2 regions of the Streptomyces sp. NPDC089424 genome follow, and region 2 is predicted to be linked to the other one. Evidence: riboswitches for the same ligand, from Rfam matches in the RefSeq annotation. Region 2 holds a riboswitch; the other holds the start of a gene.
What was found. A riboswitch is a leader RNA that binds a small molecule or an ion and turns the genes downstream of it on or off. The one in region 2 is predicted to bind glycine.
Positions count from the first base shown of each region.

Region 1 (11,663 bases), on a different contig from region 2:
CGTGATGCCGCACGTCAAGGGCGACGCGCGCGACACCGAGGAGCGTCCCGAGGGCCGGGTCCGCGGCACCAAGAAGCTGCTCACCACCGCCGCCCTGATCATGAGCGGCTTCCTGATCGCCACCAGCTTCATCACCACGCTGCTCATCCCGGCGGCCGAGTTCGAGGAGGGCGGACAGGCCAACGGCCGCGCGCTGGCCTATCTCGCGCACGAGTACCTGGGAAGCGCCTTCGGCACGGTGTACGACGTCTCGACCATCGCCATCCTGTGGTTCGCCGGCGCCTCGGCCATGGCGGGCCTGCTCAACCTGATGCCGCGCTACCTGCCCCGCTACGGCATGGCCCCGCACTGGGCGCGAGCGGTACGCCCGATGGTCATCGTCTTCATCCTGGTCGCCTTCCTGGTGACCTGGCTCTTCGACGCCGACGTGGACGCGCAGGGCGGCGCCTACGCCACCGGAGTGCTGGTGCTGATCAGCTCGGCGGCGATCGCGGTGACCATCGCCGCCCGCAAGGCCGGCCAGCGCCGATGGACCGTGGGCTTCGGCGTGATCTCGGTGGTGTTCCTGTACACCACGGTGGTGAACGTGGTCGAGCGCCCCGACGGTGTGAAGATCGGCGCCTGCTTCATCGCGGGCATCATGATCCTCTCCCTGGTCTCCCGGCTGGCCCGCGCCTTCGAGCTCCGGGTGACCAGCGTGACCCTGGACCCCATGGCGGAGCGGTTCGTGCGGGACATCGCCAGCCGCAAGATCCGGTTCATCGCGAACGAGCCCGACAGCCGGGACGTCGCCGAGTACCGCGACAAGATCGAGCAGATCCGCCAGGACAACGACGTCGCCGGCCCCGAGGACTTCGTGTTCGTCGAGGTGACGGTGACCGACCCGTCCGAGTTCGAGGCCGGCGTGGCGGTCCACGGCGAGGTCCTGCACAACCGCTACCGCGTCCTGACCCTGGAGTCCTCCTCCATCCCCAACGCCCTGGCCGCCCTGCTCCTGCACGTCCGCGACACCACGGGCTGCACCCCGCACATCTACTTCGAGTGGACCGAGGGCAATCCCTTCGCCAACTTCCTGCGCTTCTTCCTCTTCGGCCAGGGCGAGGTCGCACCGGTCACCCGGGAGGTGCTGCGCGTCGCCGAGCCGGACGTGACCCGACGCCCCCGCGTGCACACCGGCTGAGGTCCGCACCGCCGGAGGTCCCCGCACCGCACCTGCGGCGGGCCCGCACCCACCCCCGGCGATCCCCCGTCCTATCGTGACGGGCATGCACTCCTACACGATCGGCCAGGCCGCCCGGCTCCTCGGCGTGAGCCCCGACACCGCGCGCCGCTGGGCGGACGCCGGCCGCGTGGCCACCCTCCGCGACGACAGCGGCCGACGCCTCATCGACGGCAGGGACCTCGCCGCCTTCTCGGTCGAGCTGGCAAGGTCAGGAAGCGGCGAGGAGGAGGCGCCCTACACCTCGGCCCGCAACGCCTTCCCCGGCATCGTGACCGCCATCAAGCTGGGCGACGTCGCCGCCCAGGTCGAGATCCAGGCGGGCCCGCACCGCCTGGTCTCCCTGCTGACCCGTGAGGCGGTCGAGGAGCTGGGTCTTGAGGTCGGCATGGAGGCCACGGCCCGCGTGAAGTCGACAAACGTACACATCGACCGCACCTGACCCGGCCGGCGACCGGAAGTCCGCGAACGCACGGCGAGGGCCCCACGAAGGAGCCCTCGCCGCCACGGACCTCAGTCCTCGTACGCGTCCAGCGGCGGGCAGGAGCACACCAGGTTCCGGTCACCGAAGGCCTGGTCGATGCGGCGCACCGGCGGCCAGTACTTGTCGGCGACCGACACCCCGGCCGGGAAGACGGCATCCTCGCGCGTGTACGCGTGGCTCCACTCGCCGCCCAGCAGGCCGGCGGTGTGCGGAGCGTTGCGCAGCGGGTTGTCGTCGGCCGGCCACTCGCCCGCGCCGACCTTCTCGATCTCGGCGCGAATGGCGATCATCGCCTCGCAGAACCGGTCGATCTCGGTGAGGTCCTCGGACTCGGTCGGTTCGATCATCAGCGTCCCGGCCACCGGGAACGACATCGTCGGCGCGTGGAAGCCGTAGTCGATCAGCCGCTTGGCCACGTCGTCGACGCTGACGCCGGTGGCCTTGGTCAGGGGCCGCAGATCGATGATGCACTCGTGCGCGACCAGCCCGCCCGGACCGGTGTAGAGCACCGGGTAGTGCGGCTCCAGGCGCTTGGCGATGTAGTTGGCGCTCAGCACGGCCACCTGCGTGGCCCGCTTCAGGCCCTCCCCGCCCATGAGGCGCACATAGGCCCACGAGATCGGCAGGATGCCCGCCGAGCCCCACGGCGCGGCCGAGATCGGCCCGACCCCGGTCTCCGGCCCGGCCTCGGGCTGCAGGGGGTGGTTGGGCAGGTACGGCGCGAGGTGCGAGCGCACGGCCACGGGGCCGACGCCGGGACCGCCGCCGCCGTGCGGGATGCAGAAGGTCTTGTGCAGGTTGAGGTGGGACACGTCGCCGCCGAAGTGCCCCGGCTTCGCGAGCCCGACGAGGGCGTTGAGGTTGGCCCCGTCGACGTAGACCTGACCACCCGCGTCGTGCACCTGGGCGCAGATGTCGGCGACGTGCTCCTCGAACACACCGTGCGTGGACGGGTACGTGATCATGAGCACGGACAGTTCGTCGCGGTACTGCTCGATCTTCGCCCGCAGGTCCTCGACGTCGATCTCGCCGTCCCCGGCGGTCTTCACGACGACGACCTTCATGCCGGCCATGACGGCGCTCGCGGCGTTCGTGCCGTGCGCGGAGGACGGGATCAGGCACACGGTCCGCTGCTCGTCGCCGTTGGCACGGTGGTAGCCGCGCACGGCGAGCAGGCCGGCCAGTTCGCCCTGCGACCCGGCGTTGGGCTGCAACGACACGTTGTCGTAGCCGGTGACCTCGGCGAGGCGGTCCTCCAGCTCATGGATGAGCGTCAGGTATCCCGCCGCCTGCTCGGCCGGCGCGAACGGGTGCAGCTGACCGAACTCCGGCCAGGTGACCGGCTCCATCTCCGTGGTCGCGTTGAGCTTCATCGTGCAGGAGCCCAGCGGGATCATGCCGCGGTCGAGCGCGTAGTCGCGGTCGGCGAGCCGGCGCAGGTAGCGCAGCATCGCGGTCTCGGAGCGGTGCTGCTGGAAGACCGGGTGCGTCAGGTACGCGTCGGTGCGCAGCAGCCCGTCGGGCAGCGCGTCCTGCGTACCGCCGTCCAGCGCCTCGATGTCGCCCTCTACGCCGAACGCGGACCATACGGCGGTCAGCTGGTCCCGCGTGGTGGTCTCGTCGCAGGCCATGGAGACCTGGTCGGCGTCGACGCGCCACAGGTTGACGCCGTTGTCGCGCGCGGCGGCGACGACCTCGGCCGCCCGGCCCGGCACCCGCGCGGTGACGGTGTCGAAGTAGGCGCCGTGCACGATCTCGACGCCGCCGTCGCGAAGGCCCTCGGCGAGGATCGCGGCGTAGCGGTGGGTGCGCTGCGCGATGCTCCGCAGGCCCTCGGGCCCGTGGTAGACGGCGTACATCCCGGCCATCACGGCCAGCAGCACCTGCGCGGTGCAGATGTTGCTGGTCGCCTTCTCGCGCCGGATGTGCTGCTCACGCGTCTGGAGCGCCAGCCGGTAGGCCTTGTTGCCGTCGGCGTCGACGGAGACGCCCACGAGCCGCCCGGGCAGGCTGCGCGCGAACTTCTCCTGCACCGCCATGTAGCCCGCGTGCGGCCCGCCGAAGCCCATCGGCACACCGAACCGCTGGGTCGTGCCGACCGCGATGTCGGCCCCCAGCTCGCCCGGCGACTTCAGCAGCGTCAGCGCCAGCAGGTCCGCGGCGACGGTGACGAGCGCGCCCAGCTCGTGCGCCTGGTCGACGACCGCCTTGATGTCGCGCACGGCGCCGGAGGCACCCGGGTACTGGATCAGCACGCCGTTGATCTCACGCTCGGCGACCTCGGCCGGAATGCCGTCGGCGAGGTCGGCGACGACCACCTCGACCCCGGTCGGCTCGGCGCGTCCCTGGATCACGGCGACGGTCTGCGGCAGCGCGTCCGCGTCGACCAGGAAGAGGCCCTTCTTGTTCTTGCCCATACGCCGGGAGAGCGCCATGGCCTCGGCCGCGGCCGTGCCCTCGTCGAGCAGCGAGGCGCCGGAGGTCGGCAGCCCGGCGAGGTCGGCGACCACGGTCTGGAAGTTCAGCAGCGCCTCCAGCCGGCCCTGCGAGATCTCCGGCTGGTACGGCGTGTACGCGGTGTACCAGGCCGGGTTCTCCATGACGTTGCGCATCACGACCGGCGGGGTGAAGGTCCCGTAGTAGCCGAGCCCGATCATGGAACCCAGCACCTGGTTGCGGTCGGCCAGGGAGCGCAGCTCCCGCAGCACCTCGGCCTCGGTCCGCGCGCCCGGCAGGTCCAGGGAGTCGGCGTTCTTGATCACATCCGGTACCGCGGCGGCGGTGAGCTCGTCGAGCGAGCCGTAGCCGACCTGCGCGAGCATCTTGGCCCGCGCCTCCTGGTCGGGCCCGATGTGGCGCTGCTCGAAGGGGATGCCCTGTTCGAGCTCGGAGAGCGGAATGCGCTGGGCGGTCATTGCGGAGGCCTCCTGGTCTGACACGACCTTCGAGGGACACCCCGGCACGGGTGCCCCGACGGCCTCCCCCTCTGTCATCTCAACCTGAGAGCTTCACCGGCCGCCACAGGACGTCCGGCTTGCACCGTCGGTGAGAGCGGGAGCCGTGACACCCGCTCTGCTTTCCAGAGTGACCTCGTCCGTGCGGTACGTGGGCCTGAGAGATTCCGGGGAGGATTTGCTCCTTCGGCGCCCCCGGTGGTGATCTCCGGAGGACTCTCCCGCACGGGGTCAGCAGCCGCTTGCCAGCGTACCAGCGAGGTCAACGCCCGGGCGTTCGAGTGGCCGCGTTCCGCAATGTGCTCTTTCGTAGTGCTTACGGATGAGGTGCGAGCGAGTGGAGGGCCCGTGCAGACCGACATCGATCCGCGCAACCTGATCGGACGCAAGGCATTCGACCGACACGGCAGCAAGATCGGCACCATCGACGAGGTGTACCTCGACGACGCGACCGGCGTACCGGAGTGGGCGGCCATACGGACCGGCCTGTTCAGCAGGGACGCCTTCGTCCCGCTGGAGCCGAGCGAGCTGATCGACGGCACGCTGCACGTCCCCTTCGAGCGCGCCCTGATCAAGGACGCCCCCGACTTCGGCGTCGGCCGCCACCTCTCCCCTGAGCAGGAACTCCAGCTCTACCACCACTACGGACTCGACGTGGCCGCTCCCCCGGCGCTTCCGGACCGCGACTTCGGCAAGCTGGCGGGCTCGGACGAGACATGACCTGCGGGGCTCAGCCCTGGAGCTCGGGTCTTCGCGCCACCAGCGGCAGCGGGTCCGCCGGCTCCAGCGCGGGATCGTCGACCCGGAAGGTCCGCACCCGCCCGGGCTCCGACTCGGGTGTCTCGAACCGCACGGTCACTCTCCCCAGCCCGCTGCCCTGCACCCATCCGTGGCCGTGCTCGGCGTGCAGGACGTCGAGCCCGGCCGCCCAGCGGCGCTCGACGGGCCCGGCCTCCGGCCGTGCGGGCTCCTCCGCGACGTCCTCCGCCGCCCCCTCGTCCCGCTCCCCCGCCGCCTGCGCGAACAGGTCCTCCTGGGTGTAGTCGGCCAGCCCGCTGACCCCGACCCCCAGCAGCCGCACACCCCCGGTCGTGTCCACGGAGTCCAGCAGCCGGGCCGCCGCCTCCCGCACCACCGCCGGGTCGTCCGTGGGCCCCCGCAGCGTCTCCGACCGGGTCAGCGTCGAGAAGTCGTACCGCCGCACCTTCAGGACGATCGTCCGCCCCGAGAGCCCGGCCCCGCGCAGCCGCCGCACACACCGGTCCGCGAGCCGCTGCACCTCCAGCCCGACCCGGACCCGGTCGTGGATGTCCACGTCGTAGGTGTCCTCGACCGACACGGACTTCGCCTCCCGCTCGGCGACCACCGGCCGGTCGTCACGGGCCAGCGCCATGGCGTACAGCGCGTGCCCGTGCGCCTTGCCCAGCAGCCGTACGAGCTCGTCCTCGCCCGCCTCGGCGATCTCACCGACGGTGGTGATCCCGGCCCGGCGCAGATGGTCGCCGGTCGCGGGCCCGACGCCTGGCAGCGTCCGCACCGGCATCGGCTCCAGCAGCTCCCGCTCCGTGCCCGGCTCGATCAGCACCAGACCGTCCGGCTTGGCCTCCTCGGAGGCGATCTTCGCGAGCATCTTGGAGGCGGCGAGCCCGACGGACCCGGTGAGGCCGGTGACGGCCCGTATGTCGGCCCGCAGCCGCACGCCGGCCAGCCGCGCCGACTCCCGGTCCCACGCCGCCCCACCGGCCTCCAGATCGACGAACGCCTCGTCCAGGCTGAGCGGCTCCACCAGCGGCGACAGCGCCCGCAGCAGGCCCATCACCTGCTCGCTGATCGTCCGGTACAACCCGAAGCGGGGCACCAGATAGGCGGCGTTCGGCGCGAGCCGGCGCGCCTGCCCCATGGGCATCGCCGAATGCACCCCGAACACCCGGGCCTCGTACGAGCAGGTCGCCACCACCCCGCGCGGCCCGAGCCCACCCACGATCACGGCCTTCCCGCGCAGGCTCGGCTTGGACGCCTGCTCCACCGAGGCGAAGAAGGCATCCATGTCGAGATGCAGGATCGTGGGCGCGGTTCTCACATGTCCGATGCTGCCTCACGCCACTGACAACGCCGCCGCGGCCACGAGCCGGATCCGGGGCGCCTCAGACGGCCCGGTTGCGCCGGCGCGCGAGCTCGTCCGCCGGGTTGTGCCCGACGAGCGTCTCACCGGTGTCGATGCGCTCTCCGTGCAGCTGCGACAGGGCGCCCTCCACGTCCCGCCAGACCACACCGACGGCGATGCCGAAGACCCCCTGGCCGCCCTGGAGCAGCGCGTGGACCTCGTCGGGCGAGGTGCACTCGTAGACCGTGGCGCCGTCGCTCATCAGCGTCATCCGCTCAAGATCCCGGAAGCCGCGCTCGCGCAGGTGCTGAACGGTGGTGCGGATGTTCTGCAGCGACACCCCGGTGTCGAGGAACCGCTTGACGATCTTCAGGACGACGACGTCGCGAAAGCTGTACAGACGCTGCGTACCGGACCCGTGGGCCGGCCGGACGCTCGGCTCGACCAGCCCCGTACGGGCCCAGTAGTCCAACTGGCGATACGTGATGCCGGCGGCCGCACAGGCCGTCGGACCGCGATAGCCGATCTCCTCGGACGCCATGGGCGCCGCCCCTCCGCCGCCGGGAACGGCCATAGGTCGCTGCGGAGCGTGATCACTCGCCCTGCCGTGCGGAGGGTACCCCCCACTCGGGCGAAGCCGAGAGCTCGGGGGAGGGTACGGACCGCTCTCCCCGAAACCGCGTCCGGGGGCACCCCCAGCCGTACCGTCGCCGCTGCTTCTCACGCCGACCTCCGTCCTTGACCTGCCTTCTCGACGGTAGGCAGTCACCAAGGGTGCGTCAACGATCGCCACACTCGGCACGCCGGGTGATAATCACCCTAAGAGTGGTTTCCCACACCCCATCGCGGGGAAAGGCTAGCCGAATGCCGTGGCGGGGATCCGCATGACGCTCTCACTCGCCACTGGCACGTGCCGGGCCCCGGGGCGCGTTCCGGGCACACACCGGCCCGCCGCGGACCCCCGGTCCGCGCGGGCCGCCGCCGTTCACTGGCTGCTGCTGCCGAAGTCCTCCGGCGAGATCTGGTCGAGGAACTCCCGGAACTTCTCCACCTCGTCCTCCTGCTCGTCGGGGATCGCGATACCGGCGTCGTCGAGCACCCCGTCACTGCCGTAGATCGGCGTTCCGGTGCGCAGGGCGAGCGCTATGGCATCGGACGGGCGGGCGCTCACCTCGACGCCGCTGGCGAAGACCAGCTCGGCGTAGAAGACGCCTTCACGCAGGTCCGTGATGCGTACTTCGGTGAGCTCCTGGCCGACGGCCTCCAGCACGTCCTTGAACAGGTCGTGGGTCAGCGGTCGCGCGGGGGCCATGCCCTGCTGGGCGAAGGCGATCGCCGTCGCCTCCCCCGGCCCGATCCAGATGGGGAGGTAACGGTCGCCTCCCACTTCGCGCAGGAGCACGATCGGTTGGTTGGAGGGCATTTCGACCCGGACACCTACGACATCGAGCTCGTTCACACAGCAACCCTAGGCCGTGCCCGGGACGTTTGGGTAGTCGGGCCGTCCTCGCCCACGCGATCCGGCCGCCGCTCCCCGGGGCGCGGGCGATTCGGCGCTCGCACTCAGGAGCGCTTTCCCAGATGTGCCCCTACGGACATCACCAACCTGCCCTCACGGGCCGCGACGCCCGCTCGGCCGCCGCCGGACGGCCCACGCCTGTCCTGGCCTGGTCGGCCTGGTGTGGCCTGCGGCGCGGCATATCGGTGCGCCCTTATATCGGTGCGCCCTTATGGCCCCGCACGGCTCAGGGCCGCACCCCGAGTGCACTCCGCACCAACGCGGCGTGCAATTTCACCGTGAGCCCGGCCAGCTCCTTCGCCCGTGCCTCCGCATGGGTCCTCGTCTGCGGGTTCCGGTGCCGCTTCAGCGGCGCCACCACCTGGTCCACGAGCCCCGCCTCACGGTCGGCCGCGGCCTTCATCGCGCGCAGGTGCCGCGGCTCGATCCCGGACCGCCCCAGTTCGACGACGAGCGCCGCCACGGTGACCGCCTCGGCGTCGTACACGCCTTCCGCCACCGGGGTGACCAGCCCGTACGACTCCCACTCGGCAAGCTCCCGCTCACCGATACCGGCCGCCGCAAGCAACTCCGCCCGGGCGATCCGGGCCGCGGTGGGTTCGTCGGACACCTCGTCGGCGAGCACGGCCTCGCCGTCACGCTGCCGGCCCAACGCCGGCAGCCGGACCTGCTCACCGCGCTCCATCGCGTCGAGATGCTCACGGATCACCTTGAGCGGCAGATAGTGGTCCCGCTGCATCCTCAGCACATGCCCGAGCCGCTCGACGTCCCCCGGGCCGAACTTCCGGTACCCCGACGGCGTCCGCTGCGGCTCGATGAGCCCCTCCGACTCCAGGAACCGGATCTTGGAGATCGTGACCTCGGGGAACTCCTCGCGCAGCACATTCAGCACCGTGCCGATACTCATCAGCCCGCTGTCCGTGGCGGCGGCACCGTAGCCGGAGCCGCCGCTCGGTGTGTGACGCATGGAACTTCCCTCGGAGTTTCTCCGGACGGACTCCGGAGGAGGGTCAGATGGCCTGCCTGCTCGCGTAGAAGACGAGCCGGTACTTGCCGATCTGCACCTCGTCACCGTTCGACAGAGCGACCTGGTCGATCCGCTCCCGGTTGACGTACGTGCCGTTCAGGCTGCCGACGTCGGCCACCGTGAACGATCCGTCCGGGGCGCGACGGAACTCCACGTGCCGACGCGAGACCGTCACGTCGTCCAGGAAGATGTCGCTCTGCGGGTGCCGCCCGGCCGTGGTCAGATCACTGTCCAGCAGGAAGCGGCTGCCCGAGTTCGGCCCCCTGCGCACCACCAGCAGGGCGGAGCCCAGCGGAAGCGCGTCCACCGCGGCCTGCGCCTCGGGAGACAGCGTCGGCATCTGCGTCTGCCCGGTGACCTCGGCGTCGTACGCCTCAAGACCGCTGATGGAGATCGTGGAGGTCGTCTCGGACGGACGCTCGGGCGTCACTCCCGGTCGCAACGGCGCACCGCAGTTGGAACAGAAACGGCTGCTCTCCGCGTTGCGGTTGCCGCACCTCGTACAAACCAGGGCCGACATGGACGGATCCTCCTGCCGCGGCTGCCCCGCTGGGGCGTGGGACGCGTACGGGTCGGTGGAAAACCCTCCACCCGCACTTGAGGTCGACGGTTGCCCGAAACCTATGCCGCCGGCCTGGGCAGGGTCAACCGACGGCGCGCCCTGACCACCGGAAATGTCACCACCCGGACCAGCGACCTGGTCCCGGAACAGTGGGCGCTGGCCCTCCGCGTCAGGCTGTGCGCGATGCCGAGCGGTCGCGTTTTCGCGACCCTCTCGCGCGCTCTTGCCGAACAACTTCGCAAACAACTTCACGGGCGATTCCCCTTGACCGAAACAGACCCGCCCGTGGGGCAGGACGAACCCTGATTGCACACACTGGCCGAACCGGACATCCTCACAACGTCCGTATCCACCAGACAGTTTCCACCACGCACCACCCAATCGGTGCGGCGACCCCCCGCAACCTCATGCCCTCCGCGGACGTCCCCCATGCACCACCGGTTCACTGGGAGGACGACCGAGCGTAGTCAGGTCGCTCCACCGCCCGCAAGGCGTCGACGACGATCTTGTCCGACCGCTCGACAGTCACGGTGGCCTGCTCCTTCTCAAGCGTCTGCACCACGCCTCCTGGGATGTTGAGCGCCGGTTCGAGGTCCTGCGGCTTGCCGATGACCTTGAAACGATAGGGAGCGTTGATCTTGTTCCCGTCGACGCTCACACTTTCCCCGGAGTCCGTCAGGTAGGTGCTGGCGACGACCCGGACACCGTTCACCTGGATCGCCTCGGCGCCGGCCGCGCGCAGCTCCTGGATCGCGTCGAGCAGCATGTCCGACTCGACCGTCCCCTTCGTGTCGTCGATGGTCATCGTGATGCCGGGTCCCTGTGCCGCCACCGTGCCCGCCAGCACACCGAGTTGCCTTTCCTTCTCGATCGTCTGCCGCCGGGCCTCCTCGGCCTGGTTCGAGCTGTTCTCCAGCTCGTCCCTCTGGTTCTCAAGACCCTGCTTCTCGTCCTCAAGACGCTGAGTTCGGTCGTCCAGTTCATCGAGGATGCGCACGAGATCCTCCTGCCGGGCGCCGCGCAGGGCGCTGTCGCCGTCGCTGTTCGAGGCGACCTGCACCGCGAGGCCGAAGCCGAGGCCGAACAGCAGCAGGGCCACGATGAGTTGCGCGCGGGTGATCCGCGGCGGCCACAGTCCGTCGACGAGCCGCTGGCGCCCCGTGATCTCGGACCGCGTCCCCTCCCCGGCGGGCACCGGCGGTGACGTCGCGTCCGTCGCCGCCGCGGGCCCGGCCGGCACCTCCTCGGGGAGCTCCTTGCGCAGCCGGCTCCCGCCCGTCGTCCCCGAGGTCATCTCGCCGGTCCTGTCGTCCTGGTCGCTCATCGGCCTCACGCCCGGAAGACGTGCCGGCGGATCGCCGCGGCGTTGGAGAAGATCCGGATACCGAGGACGACCACGACACCCGTGGACAGCTGGGCGCCGACGCCCAACTTGTCGCCCAGGAAGACGATCAACGCGGCGACGACCACGTTCGACAGGAACGAGACCACGAAGACCTTGTCGTCGAAGATGCCGTCGAGCATGGCCCGCAGGCCACCGAAGACGGCGTCCAGGGCCGCCACCACGGCGATCGGCAGGTAAGGCTCGACCACCGCCGGAACCTCGGGCCGGACCAACAATCCGGCCACGACTCCCACGACGAGGCCCAGTACGGCGATCACGATGTGCCTTCCTCAGTACTCTGCTGTGCTGACTCGGTTATCGGCTGTGCTGTGCGGACGATCACACTCGGCGCGGCGGGCAGCCGCAGCTCCCCCTCCGTGGAGATGCTCGTCCGGATGCCGAAGCTCTCC
Region 1 covers NZ_JBIVHU010000002.1:1,637,383-1,649,045, forward strand. The annotation lists gene ACIP2X_RS14930 (amino acid transporter) at 1-1,180, shown strand, start outside; gene ACIP2X_RS14935 (molybdopterin-binding protein) at 1,266-1,661, shown strand; gene gcvP (aminomethyl-transferring glycine dehydrogenase) at 1,733-4,618, opposite strand; glycine riboswitch at 4,793-4,891, opposite strand; gene ACIP2X_RS14945 (PRC-barrel domain-containing protein) at 5,006-5,377, shown strand; gene ACIP2X_RS14950 (DNA polymerase IV) at 5,388-6,737, opposite strand; gene ACIP2X_RS14955 (MerR family transcriptional regulator) at 6,802-7,485, opposite strand; gene ACIP2X_RS14960 (bifunctional nuclease family protein) at 7,747-8,220, opposite strand; gene ACIP2X_RS14965 (MerR family transcriptional regulator) at 8,507-9,247, opposite strand; gene ACIP2X_RS14970 (FHA domain-containing protein) at 9,291-10,250, opposite strand; gene ACIP2X_RS14975 (DUF881 domain-containing protein) at 10,312-11,193, opposite strand; gene ACIP2X_RS14980 (small basic family protein) at 11,199-11,531, opposite strand; gene ACIP2X_RS14985 (DUF881 domain-containing protein) at 11,528-11,663, opposite strand, start outside.
Region 1: linked by a shared signal. The riboswitch ahead of gcvP (aminomethyl-transferring glycine dehydrogenase) and the one ahead of gcvT (glycine cleavage system aminomethyltransferase GcvT) in region 2 are both predicted to bind glycine.

Region 2 (11,663 bases):
GGATCTGCGCCTGCACGGTCACGTCGAGCGCGGTGGTCGGCTCGTCCGCGATGAGCAGTTCGGGGTTGTTGACCAGCGCCATCGCGATCATCGCGCGCTGGCGCATACCGCCGGAGAACTCGTGCGGGTAGGAGTCCACCCGCTTGCCGGGCTCCGGGATGCCGACGCGGTCGAGCAGTTCGACGGCCCGCCTGCGGGCGGTCTTCTTGTCGACGTCGTGGTGGACGCGGTACGCCTCCACGATCTGGCTGCCGACCGTGTAGTACGGGTGCATCGCGGACAGCGGGTCCTGGAAGATCATCGCCATCTGCCGGCCGCGCAGGCGGCGCACCTCGTCGGGGCTCGCCGAGACGAGCTCCTGGCCGTCCAGCCAGATCTCACCGGACATCTGGACGTTCTTGCCGCGGCTGCCGAGGCGGTGCAGGCCCATGATGGCCAGCGAGGTCACGGACTTGCCGGAGCCCGACTCGCCCACGATGCCGAGCGTGCGGCCCTTCTCCAGCTGGAAGGAGAGCCCGTCGACGGACTTGACCAGACCGTCGTCGGTCGGGAAGTGCACCTTGAGGTCGCGCACCTCCAGGAAGGCCCGGGAGGCCTCGGCGCTACGGACGGGCTCGCCGACGGCGGCCCCTGTCTTGGTCAGGTCGGTCACGAGAGCCTCACCCGCGGGTCGACGGTGGCGTACAGGACGTCCACCACCAGGTTGCAGAGCACGACGAAGAAGGCGGCCAGCAGGGTGACGCCCAGGATCGGCGGCAGGTCGTTGTCGGTGATCGCCTGGACGGCGTACTGCCCGATGCCCGGCAGCGAGAACACCGACTCGGTGATCACGGCACCACCCAGCAGCAGGCCGATGTCCATGCCGAACACGGTGACGATCGGCGTCAGGGCCGCCCGCAGACCGTGCTTGAGGACGACCTTCCGCTCCCTGAGGCCCTTGGCCCGGGCGGTGCGGATGAAGTCCTCGCTCATGGTTTCGAGCATGCCGGAGCGGGTGAGCCGGGCATAGATGGCGGAGTAGAGCAGCGCAAGCGAACACCATGGCAGGAACAGGGTGTTGGCCCACTGGGACGGATTCTCCGTCAGTGGCACATAGGTCCGCCCGAAGATGTCGAGCTGGTAGCTGAAGACGAGCAGCGCCAGCTGGCCGGTGAAGAACATCGGCAGCGAGACGCCGGCGAGCGCGACGCCCATGGCGGTGCGGTCGAAGAACGAGCCCGGCTTGAGCGCGGAGATCACACCGGTGGCGACACCGGACAGCAGCCACAGCACCGCGGCGCCCGAGGCGAGCGAGATGGTGACCGGGAGCCGGTCGACCAGCTGCGGCCAGACCTCGGTGTGGTTCTTGAAGGAGTAGCCGAAGCAGGGCACCTCGCACGTGGCCGTGGTCGGGCCGAGGTTGTACGTGGCCCCGGAGACGAGCCCCTTGATGAAGTCCCAGTACTGCTCGTAGACCGGCTTGTCCAGCCCGAGGTTCGCCTTGACCGCCGCGATGGTCTCCGGCGAAGGGTTCTTACCGATGTACTGCGCGGCCAGCTGATCGGGCGTCTGTCCGGCCATTCTCGGCAACAGGAAGAAGATGCCGAAGGTGACCGCGGTGACCACCAGCAGCAGGATCACTGCCGCAAGGGTCCTGCGGATGAAGTACGAGATCACGGGGATCGGCGCTGGTGCCCGCGGGCCGCGTGGCCCGCGGGCACCAATGCCTTCACCTGCCTTCCGGGGCTGCTGCTTTGCCGCTACTTCTTGGTCGTACCGAGGTTGAGCGCGTCGTACTGACCGCTCCAGGCAGCCGAGGAGGCCACGTTGGTGGCGTTGGGCGACCGGTAGAGCAGGACCTTGAAGTAGGTCAGCGGCACGATGACGGCCTCGTCCATGGTCTTCTTGTCGACCTCGGCGTAGGCGGTGTTGCGCGCGGACTCGTCCTGGTTCTGGATGGCCTCGTCCAGCAGCTTGTTGACCTCCGCGTTGTCGAACTGCGAGAGGTTGGTGTTGCCGGACTGGCTGATCGCCTTGCCGTTCAGGATCTGGTTCAGGAAGCCGTAGCCGGTCGGCCAGTCGGCGCCCCACTGCATCATGATGATGCCGATGCCCTGCTTCTCGGTGAAGCCGGGCACACCCGCGTAGTCGGTGAAGTACTTACCGGACGGGTACTGCTTCATCTCGGCGGTGATGCCGACCTTCTTCAGCGAGTCGATGATCGCCGTGGCCGCGTCGACCTCCTGCTGGCGGTCGCTGCGCGCGGAGATGTAGGTCTTGAAGCCGTTCGGCTGCTTGCAGGCCGTCAGGTGCTCCTTGGCCTTGGCCGCGTCGCCCTTGTTCCCGCTGGTGGGGTAGGCGTCGAACTTCTGGTAGCCGATGACGTCCGGCGGCAGCACCGTGGTGGCGACGTCACCACGGACCGGGCCACCCTGCGCGGTCTGCACGGCCACCTTGTCGATGGCGTACTGCACGGCCTTGCGGCACTCGACGTTGTCGAACGGCTTGACCTTGGTGTTGATCGCCGCGTAGACCAGCCGGCCACCGTAGGTGTTGTCCGTGTTGGCCTTCTGGTCCTCGCTGTTGAGCAGCTGGGCCTGGGTCTGCGTGTCCACGCCACGGCCCGCGAGGTCGACGGTCGTGGTGCCGGCCATCAGGTCCTTGTCGATCGTGGCCTGGTTGACCTTCAGGTTGACCACGATCTTGTCCGGGTACTGCTTGCGCAGCGGGTCGGTCTTCGCGTCCCACTCGGGGTTGCGCACCAGGGTGACCGACTTGCCCTCCTGGTAGCTCTCGAACTTGTAGGAGCCGGAGGAGACGATCTTCTTGGTGTAGTCGACGCCGGTGTCCTTCGCCCGCGGCACCGGCGCGGTCTGCGGCGCGGTGACCAGGTAGTCGAAGTCGGCGAACGGCTGGCTGAGCTTGAAGGTGACCGTGTACTTGTCCGGCGTCTCGATGGACGAGATGCCCTTCGTGCTCTTGTCCTTGTACGGGCCCTTGTACTTGTCGGCGCCGTCCAGGAACTGGGCGAAGTAGTTCGGGCCCAGGGAGAGCACGTCACGGGCGAAGTTGGAGCGCTCCACCGCGTACTTGACGTCGGCCGAGGTGACCTCGGTGCCGTCCTCGAACTTCACGCCCTGGCGGATCTTGTACGTCCAGGTCTTGCCGCCGTCCGAGGACTGGCCCTTGGACTCGGCCAGGTCGGGCACGATCTCGTTGCCCTTCTCGCCGGGGGCCGGCTTGAAGGTCAGCAGAGGACGCGCGTAGAGACGGCTGAAGTTGTACATGTACGCGTAGTACGTGTTGCCGGGGTCGAACGAGTCCGGCACGTCGGACATCGCGTAGGTGACCGTGCCGCCCTTCTCCGTAGAGGCGTTCACGACCTCCTTGGTGGCGGCGTTGGCCCCGGCGGACTTCCCGCCGTCGTTACCGTTGTCTTCGGCCTTGCTGCAGCCGGCCAGGAGCAACCCGGCACTGCTGACGGCCGCGACCACGGCCATTGCTGACCTTCGCATGATGGTCGTATTCCCCTTCGTAGTTGGACACTTGAGCTGGACGCGACAGCGATCGCAGACGTCAGCGGCTGCGGGGGTCGAGCGCGTCCCGGAGGCCGTCACCGAGGAGGTTGAAGGCCAGAACGGTGATGAAGATCGCGAGGCCGGGGACGATCATGTACTGCGGATCGACCTCGAAGAAGTCGACGGCCTGGTTGAGCATGCCGCCCCAGGAGGCCTGCGGCGGCTGGATGCCGACGCCCAGGAAGCTGAGCGACGCCTCGAAGAGGATGTTGGTCGGGATGAGCAGCGTCGAGTAGACGATGATCGGCGCGACGAGGTTCGGCAGCAGTTCCTTGAAGAGGATGTACGGCCCGGAGGCGCCCAGTCCCCTGGAGGCGTCGACGAACTCACGCTCGCGCAGCGCAAGCGCCTGACCTCGGACGATACGGCCCATGTACGGCCAGTTGAAGAAACCGATGACAAAGATCAGCACAAGGATGTGCAGGGGCAGGCCCTCCAGGCCGAACGCGCCGCCCTGAAGCGTCGCCGAGATGGCGATTGCGAAGAGCAGCAGCGGGAAGGCGAGGAACGTGTCCATCAGCCGGCTGACGACCGAGTCCACGCGGCCGCCGTAGTAGCCGGCGACCAGGCCCATGACGGTGCCGATGGCCACGGACAGCAGCGTCGCGCCGAACGCGACGACCAGGGAGACCCAGGAGCCCTCCAGGATGCGGGCGAGGATGTCGCGCCCGAACTTCGGCTCCACGCCGAGCGGGTGGTCCCAGCTCATGCCACCGAAGGAGCCCTTGGGGAGGGTGGTGTTGGGGTCGATCAGATCCTGGTTGAAGGCGTTGGGGTCGAGCCCCAGCAGCGACTGGAGGGGGCGGGAGAGGGCGGCGACGAGGATGAGCAGTACGACAACGATGCCACCCGCGACCGCCACCTTGTCGCGCTTGAAGCGGGACCAGGCGATCTGTCCGAGAGAGCGGCCCTCGATCCGTTTGGCGTCGATACCCTGCAGCACAGCCTCCGGCTGGGCCTCGGCCTGCGATCCGGTGGTCTCGATCGGTGCCGTCACAAGTGCCATGCCCTTCTCGCCGGTGGTCACCCGGCTTTCACTTGCCGTTGTTCACGGCCTGGGTCGCTCTCGGCTACGCGGCGTTCCCAGATGGTGGGCATGCACGCGTGCTGTATGACAGCGGAGTCTTCAACGTCTTCACGATCACTCGCCAGAGCTGACGGAGAAAGTATGCGCAACCGTGATACCGGCCTTCACATTCCGTTATCCGAACATCGCGAATCGGCCTGCGAACACGGAGGGTTGATGACCGGAATCCGTGTGTGCCGATGACCGGAAAAGGTCGGATTCTCAGACGGTCCGCGGACCGGGATAGCCGTAGCCGGCGGACGGGGCCTGGGCGGGGGCGACGTGGGCCTCACGGTCGTAGAACGGCCGGGCGTTGGCGCGCATCCACATCGCCACCGGGTCGAAGTCGTCGGACATCGCGACCGTCGACACCGGCAGGCCGTCCGGAACGGCGCCGATGGACTGCTGCATCATCGCGCGTACCGAGTCCACGGCGGGCGGCGAGGTGTCGTACACATCGAGACCGATCGCGAGGTACGGCGCCCCGAGCGCGGGCTGGACCCAGGCGCGGCGCAGGGAGCGGACCGCCGGGGTGCGGTGGGCGTTCTGCGACAGCAGGGCGTAGAACTGCGGAGTCTGGACGCCGGGTTCGGACAGACGCAGAGGGCCTGCGGGCTGGCGTTCGAGGCCGGCGGCGATCCGGCGCAGGTCCAGCCAGGGAATGCCGAGGCCGCCGCCCGGGGCGTGCGGGTTCAGCCAGAGTCCGTAGTGGTCCGGGAAGAGGGTGCGGGCCACGTCCAGGCCGTCGATCACCTCGTACGAGCGGTTCCAGCCGCTCGCCGAGAGCTCCTGTGCGGAGGTGACGCAGGGGGCGTAGCTCTGGCCGCCGACCTCCATGTTTCCGTACTGGGCGTCGGGGCTGCCGGCCTGGCCGTGCCACAGCAGCATCCAGATCTGGCCGGAGCCGGAGGTCGCGAGGGCGCGCAGGAGCGCCTCGTAGGCGTCGTAGCGCCCCGGCGTCACCTGGCGCAGCATGTGCTCGACCTGGCCGGCCGCGGCGGTGCCGCTCGCGCTCACTTGTTACCGCCCCTTCGTGCAACGCCCTCGTGTGCGCCCTAGCTTAAGCCCGCCCGCGCTCCTGGCCGGCTGCCCCTCCGGGACGTCTTACAGGGCTCGTCGGTAGAACGGCCGCACCTTCTCCCGCAGCCACGAGACCACCGGGTCCTGGGCGACGTCCATCAGCACCAGGTTGACCGGCCACCGGACCGGGACCCGGCCGAGGGCACGGCCGAGGGCGTCCAGCGGGGCGGCGCGCAGGTCCCCCTCCCACCGGGAGAGTTCGACGCCCACGAACATCACCGGTTCCCCCGTCTCGATCGCCGCAAGACAGCGGCGGCCCGTGGTGATCACGCCGACGGCCTCGAACTCCTCGGACGCCGCGGTCAGGAAGTCGACCGGGTCGTCCTGCCAGTCCGGCTCGAAGAGGCGGACCCGGCCGCCGCTCGCGAGACCGTCCAGGGGGGTGCGGCCGGCGCGCCCGAGTTCGGCGACCGCCGCGGGCGGCAGCGGGAGGCCGACCACGCCGCCGGGGTTGACCACGATGCCCGCCTGCGGGGGCAGACCGCGGGCGAACTCGACGGCGGGGGCGACGGTGAAGGACATGTGGGCGCCGACGACCTGGCGGAACTGTTCCTCGGAGCTGAAGACCGGGACGTAGGCCTGGCCGTCGATCTCCATGCCCGGCAGGTCGAGGGAGCCGCTGCCCGGACCGCCGCCGTTCGGCAGCGGCACCCAGACGAAGCTGCGGGCGAGCACCTCGACGATGCGGCCACCGGCGGAGGGCACGCCGAGTGACGCGGAGAGCACCTCCTCGAGCTCGTTGCCGGGCCATCCGCCGTGCGGATGCGGGTGCTGCGTCTGCGCCGGAAAGTCCCCCGGGAAGTCCATCTGCCTACCGCCTGCTCCGTACCAGTGCTACCGGCTGAAAAGGCTAACCCGCCCGCCCCGCCGCCCGTGGTGTCAGCCCGTGAAGCCGATTCTGCGCAGGGTGTCCGCCGCCGCGCGGTCGAGGAGGATCGCGGCGCCGCAGCCGCGGGGCAGGACCCCGCGCTCGGAGCGGTGCAGCAGGCGGGCGGCCGCGCGGCGGTGCCGCAGGAACGCGTACCGCGAGACTCCGCGGCCGCGCTCGCGCTGGCCGGCCAGGGCCTGTTCGGCGCTGACGTCGAGCAGCAGCACATGCAGGGTGCCGCCCCGGCGCCGGGCCTCGCGGGCCAGCCAGGCGCGCACCCAGGCCTGCGTGCCGCAGTCGTGGACGACGACGCCCTCGCCGGTGCGCAGGGCGCGGCGCAGCCCGGCGTAGTGGGCGAACCGGACGAGGGGGCGGTAGACCGCGTAGGGCAGCCAGTGCGGCGTCCGGGCGTCCCAGCGGTCGCGGGTGTCCTGGGAGTCGATGCGCCGGGCACGGACCGCGCGCCGCATGAGGGTGGACTTGCCGCTGCCGGGCAGGCCGGTGATCACCACGAGGTCGCGGGGGCCGAACAGCAGGGCGTGCGGGCTGCGGCCCGCCCGGTCGCGCAGGTCGCGGACCACGGGGAAGGGCAGCGGGCCGCACGCCTCCCGGGCCGAGGCCGCCGACTGCTTGGGCAGAGCGAGGCCCGCGGTGGTCGCGTAGGCCGTGGTCCTGTTCACCGTGATCGTCCTCCCCTGGGGCGGTTCACGAGTTACCGTCCCCGTCGAGTGTAAAGAGAAGGTAATGCGGGGCGCCTCGCGTTTCCGTCCGCTTCCGGCTACAAGCCTGCTACAACACGCTGTGCCCGGTCACGGACACTGTGTGCCCCCTCTGAAAGGTCCCCCTGCCGCGCGCGGGCGATGCGTGCAATGATGTGGCCGCCAACTGCATACCGGCCGCTTGAATCCGCGCGGGAGAGTTCCCAGGCACGCTGTGACTGGGACGCCGAAGGAGCAAGTCCCTCCCTTGAATCTCTCAGGCCCCGTTACCGCGCGGGCGAGGCACATCTGAAAAGCGGGCCGCTGCCTCAGTGGCTCCACCCAAGGTGCAAGCCATGGTTCCCCCTTCCCGGGCGGTCATGGCGAACCTCTCAGGTTCCGATGACAGATGGGGAGGAACGACCTCGCCGTCATGCCTTGGGAGACCGACCGATGAGCAGTACCGCACTCCGTCGTACCGCGCTCGATGCCGTGCATCGCTCGCTGGGCGCGACCATGACCGACTTCGCCGGCTGGGACATGCCCCTGCGCTACGGCTCCGAGCGCGACGAGCACCTCGCGGTGCGCACGAGGGCCGGGCTCTTCGACCTCTCGCACATGGGCGAGATCACGGTCGGCGGCCCGCAGGCGGCCCAGCTGCTGAACCACGCGCTCGTCGGCAACATCGCCTCCGTCGGCGTCGGCCGCGCCCGCTACACCATGATCTGCCAGGCCGACGGCGGCATCCTGGACGACCTGATCGTCTACCGGCTCGCCGAGACCGAGTACATGGTCGTGGCCAACGCGAGCAACGCGCAGATCGTGCTGGACGCCCTCACCGCGCGCGCGGAGGGCTTCGACGCCACCGTCCGCGACGACCGCGACGCCTACGCCCTGCTCGCCGTCCAGGGCCCCGAGTCCCCCGGCATCCTGCGGCAGCTGACCGACGCAGACCTCGACGGCCTGAAGTACTACGCCGGGCTGCCCGGCACCGTCGCGGGCGTCCCGGCGCTGATCGCGCGCACCGGGTACACCGGCGAGGACGGCTTCGAGCTGTTCGTGAAGCCGGAGCACGCCGTCGCCCTGTGGGAGGCGCTGACGGAGGCGGGCGCAGGCGTCGGTCTGATCCCGTGCGGCCTGTCCTGCCGGGACACGCTGCGCCTGGAGGCGGGCATGCCGCTCTACGGGAACGAGCTGTCCACCTCGCTGACCCCCTTCGACGCCGGGCTCGGCCGGGTGGTGAAGTTCGAGAAGGAGGGCGACTTCGTCGGCCGCGAGGCGCTCACCGAGGCCGCCGCCCGCGCCGAGGCCGCTCCGCCGCGCGTCCTCGTCGGCCTGATCGCCGAGGGCCGCCGGGTGCCGCGCGCCGGATACGCGGTCGTCGCCGGCGGCGAGGTGATCGGCGAGGTCACCTCCGGCGCCCCCTCCCCCACGCTCGGCAAGCCGATCGCGATGGCCTACGTCGACGCCGCCCACGCGGCCGCCGGCACGCCGGGAGTCGGCGTGGACATCCGGGGCACCCACGAGCCGTACGAGGTCGTGGCTCTGCCCTTCTACAAGCGCCAGAAGTAGACACTGGAACCGGGTCCACCTGACCGGCGCACCTTTCTGCCTGCTCACCCGCAGTGCCATCAGCCCCCTTTCCACAGCACCTCCCCGCGTACAGGAGAATCCAGGCCATGAGCAACCCCCAGCAGCTGCGCTACAGCAAGGAGCACGAGTGGCTGTCGGTCGCCGAGGACGGCGTCTCGACGGTCGGCATCACCGAGTTCGCGGCGAACGCGCTCGGTGACGTCGTCTACGCCCAGCTCCCCGAGGTGGGCTCCCAGGTGACCGCGGGCGAGACCTGCGGCGAGCTGGAGTCGACCAAGTCGGTCAGCGACCTGTACTCCCCGGTGAGCGGTGAGATCACCGAGGTCAACGAGGACGTCGTGAACGACCCGTCGCTCGTGAACTCCGCGCCCTTCGAGGGCGGCTGGCTGTTCAAGGTGCGGATCGCGGAGGAGCCCGCCGACCTGTTCTCCGCCGACGAGTACGCCGCCCACACCGCCGGCTGAGGAGTCGTAGCGACATGTCCGTCCTGAACACCCCCCTGCACGAGTACGACCCGGCCGTCGCCGCCGCCGTCGACGCCGAGCTGCACCGCCAGCAGTCCACCCTCGAAATGATCGCCTCGGAGAACTTCGCCCCGGTCGCGGTCATGGAGGCCCAGGGCTCGGTCCTGACCAACAAGTACGCCGAGGGCTACCCCGGCCGGCGCTACTACGGCGGCTGCGAGCACGTCGACGTGATCGAGCAGATCGCGATCGACCGCGTCAAGGAGCTCTACGGCGCCGAGCACGCCAACGTGCAGCCCCACTCGGGCGCGCAGGCCAACGCGGCCGCGATGTTCGCGCTGCTCAAGCCCGGCGACACGATCATGGGTCTGAACCTCGCGCACGGCGGGCACCTGACCCACGGCATGAAGATCAACTTCTCCGGCAAGCTCTACGACGTGGTCGCCTACCACGTCGGCGAGGACGGCCTGGTCGACATGGACGAGGTCGAGCGCCTCGCCAAGGAGAAGCAGCCGAAGCTGATCGTGGCCGGCTGGTCGGCGTACCCCCGCCAGCTCGACTTCGCCGCGTTCCGCCGGATCGCCGACGAGGTCGGCGCGTACCTCATGGTCGACATGGCCCACTTCGCCGGCCTCGTCGCCGCCGGACTGCACCCCAACCCGGTGCCGCACGCCCATGTCGTGACCACCACCACCCACAAGACGCTGGGCGGCCCGCGCGGCGGTGTGATCCTCTCCACCGCCGAACTGGCCAAGAAGATCAACTCCGCGGTCTTCCCCGGTCAGCAGGGTGGCCCGCTGGAGCATGTGATCGCCGCGAAGGCGGTCGCCTTCAAGGTCGCCGCCTCCGAGGACTTCAAGGAGCGCCAGCGGCGTACCCTGGAGGGCGCGCGCATCCTCGCCGAGCGGCTCGTGCGGGACGACGCCAAGGCGGTCGGCGTGGACGTGCTGTCCGGCGGCACGGACGTCCACCTGGTCCTGGTCGACCTGCGTGACTCCGAGCTGGACGGCCAGCAGGCCGAGGACCGGCTCCACGAGGTCGGCATCACGGTCAACCGCAACGCCGTCCCGAACGACCCGCGCCCGCCGATGGTGACGTCCGGGCTGCGTATCGGCACGCCCGCGCTGGCCACGCGCGGCTTCACGACCGAGGACTTCACCGAGGTCGCGGACGTGATCGCCGAGGCGCTGAAGCCCTCGTACGACGCCGCCTCGCTCAAGGCACGGGTCAAGGCCCTCGCCGACAAGCACCCGCTGTACCCCGGCCTGACGAAGTAGTTCCACCCCCGTGGGCTCCACACCGGCGTGGAGCCCACCGCACCACCCCCTGCCCCAAGGAGTCACCGTGGCCATCTCGGTCTTCGACCTGTTCTCGATCGGCATCGGCCCGTCCAGCTCCCACACGGTCGGCCCCATGCGCGCGGCCCGCATCTTCGCCAGCCGGCTGCGCGGCGAGGAACTGCTCGACTCCGTGGCCTCGCTGCGCGTCGAGCTGTACGGCTCGCTGGGCGCGACCGGCCACGGGCACGGCACGCCCAAGGCGGTGCTGCTGGGCCTGGAGGGCGACTCGCCGCGCTCGGTGGACGTCGAGACCGCCGACGAGCGCGTGGAGGCGATCAAGAGCGCCGGCCGGCTCACGCTGCTCGGCGAGCGCGAGGTCGCCTTCGACTTCGACGCGGACCTGAAGCTGCACCGCCGAAAGGCCCTGCCCTACCACGCCAACGGCATGACCCTGTGGGCCTACGACGCCTCCGGGGCGGAGCTGCTGTCCAAGACCTACTACTCGGTGGGCGGCGGATTCGTCGTCGACGAGGACGCCGTCGGCGCGGACCGCATCAAGCTGGACGACACGGTCCTGAAGTACCCCTTCCGCACGGGCGACGAGCTGCTGCGCCTGACGAGGGAGACCGGTCTGTCGATCTCGGCCCTGATGCTGGAGAACGAGCGCGCCTGGCGCACCGAGGAGGAGATCCGCGCCGGGCTGCTCGACATCTGGCAGGTCATGCAGGCCTGCGTGGGGCGCGGCATGACCCGGGAGGGCATCCTGCCCGGCGGGCTGAAGGTGCGCCGCCGCGCGGCCAACACCGCGCGCAAGCTGCGCTCCGAGGGCGACCCGAAGGCCCTCGCGATGGAGTGGATCACGCTCTACGCGATGGCGGTGAACGAGGAGAACGCGGCCGGCGGGCGGGTCGTGACCGCGCCCACCAACGGCGCGGCCGGCATCATCCCGGCGGTTCTGCACTACTACATCAACTTCGTGCCCGGCGCGGACGAGGAGGGCGTGGTCCGCTTCCTGCTCGCCGCGGGCGCCATCGGCATGCTGTTCAAGGAGAACGCC
Region 2 covers NZ_JBIVHU010000003.1:578,785-590,447, reverse strand. The annotation lists gene ACIP2X_RS17640 (ABC transporter ATP-binding protein) at 1-652, opposite strand, end outside; gene ACIP2X_RS17635 (ABC transporter permease) at 649-1,656, opposite strand; gene ACIP2X_RS17630 (ABC transporter substrate-binding protein) at 1,740-3,494, opposite strand; gene ACIP2X_RS17625 (ABC transporter permease) at 3,556-4,554, opposite strand; gene ACIP2X_RS17620 (enhanced serine sensitivity protein SseB C-terminal domain-containing protein) at 4,846-5,640, opposite strand; gene ACIP2X_RS17615 (enhanced serine sensitivity protein SseB) at 5,728-6,510, opposite strand; gene ACIP2X_RS17610 (AAA family ATPase) at 6,583-7,251, opposite strand; glycine riboswitch at 7,473-7,572, shown strand; gene gcvT (glycine cleavage system aminomethyltransferase GcvT) at 7,723-8,841, shown strand; gene gcvH (glycine cleavage system protein GcvH) at 8,949-9,326, shown strand; gene glyA (serine hydroxymethyltransferase) at 9,341-10,603, shown strand; gene ACIP2X_RS17590 (L-serine ammonia-lyase) at 10,671-11,663, shown strand, end outside.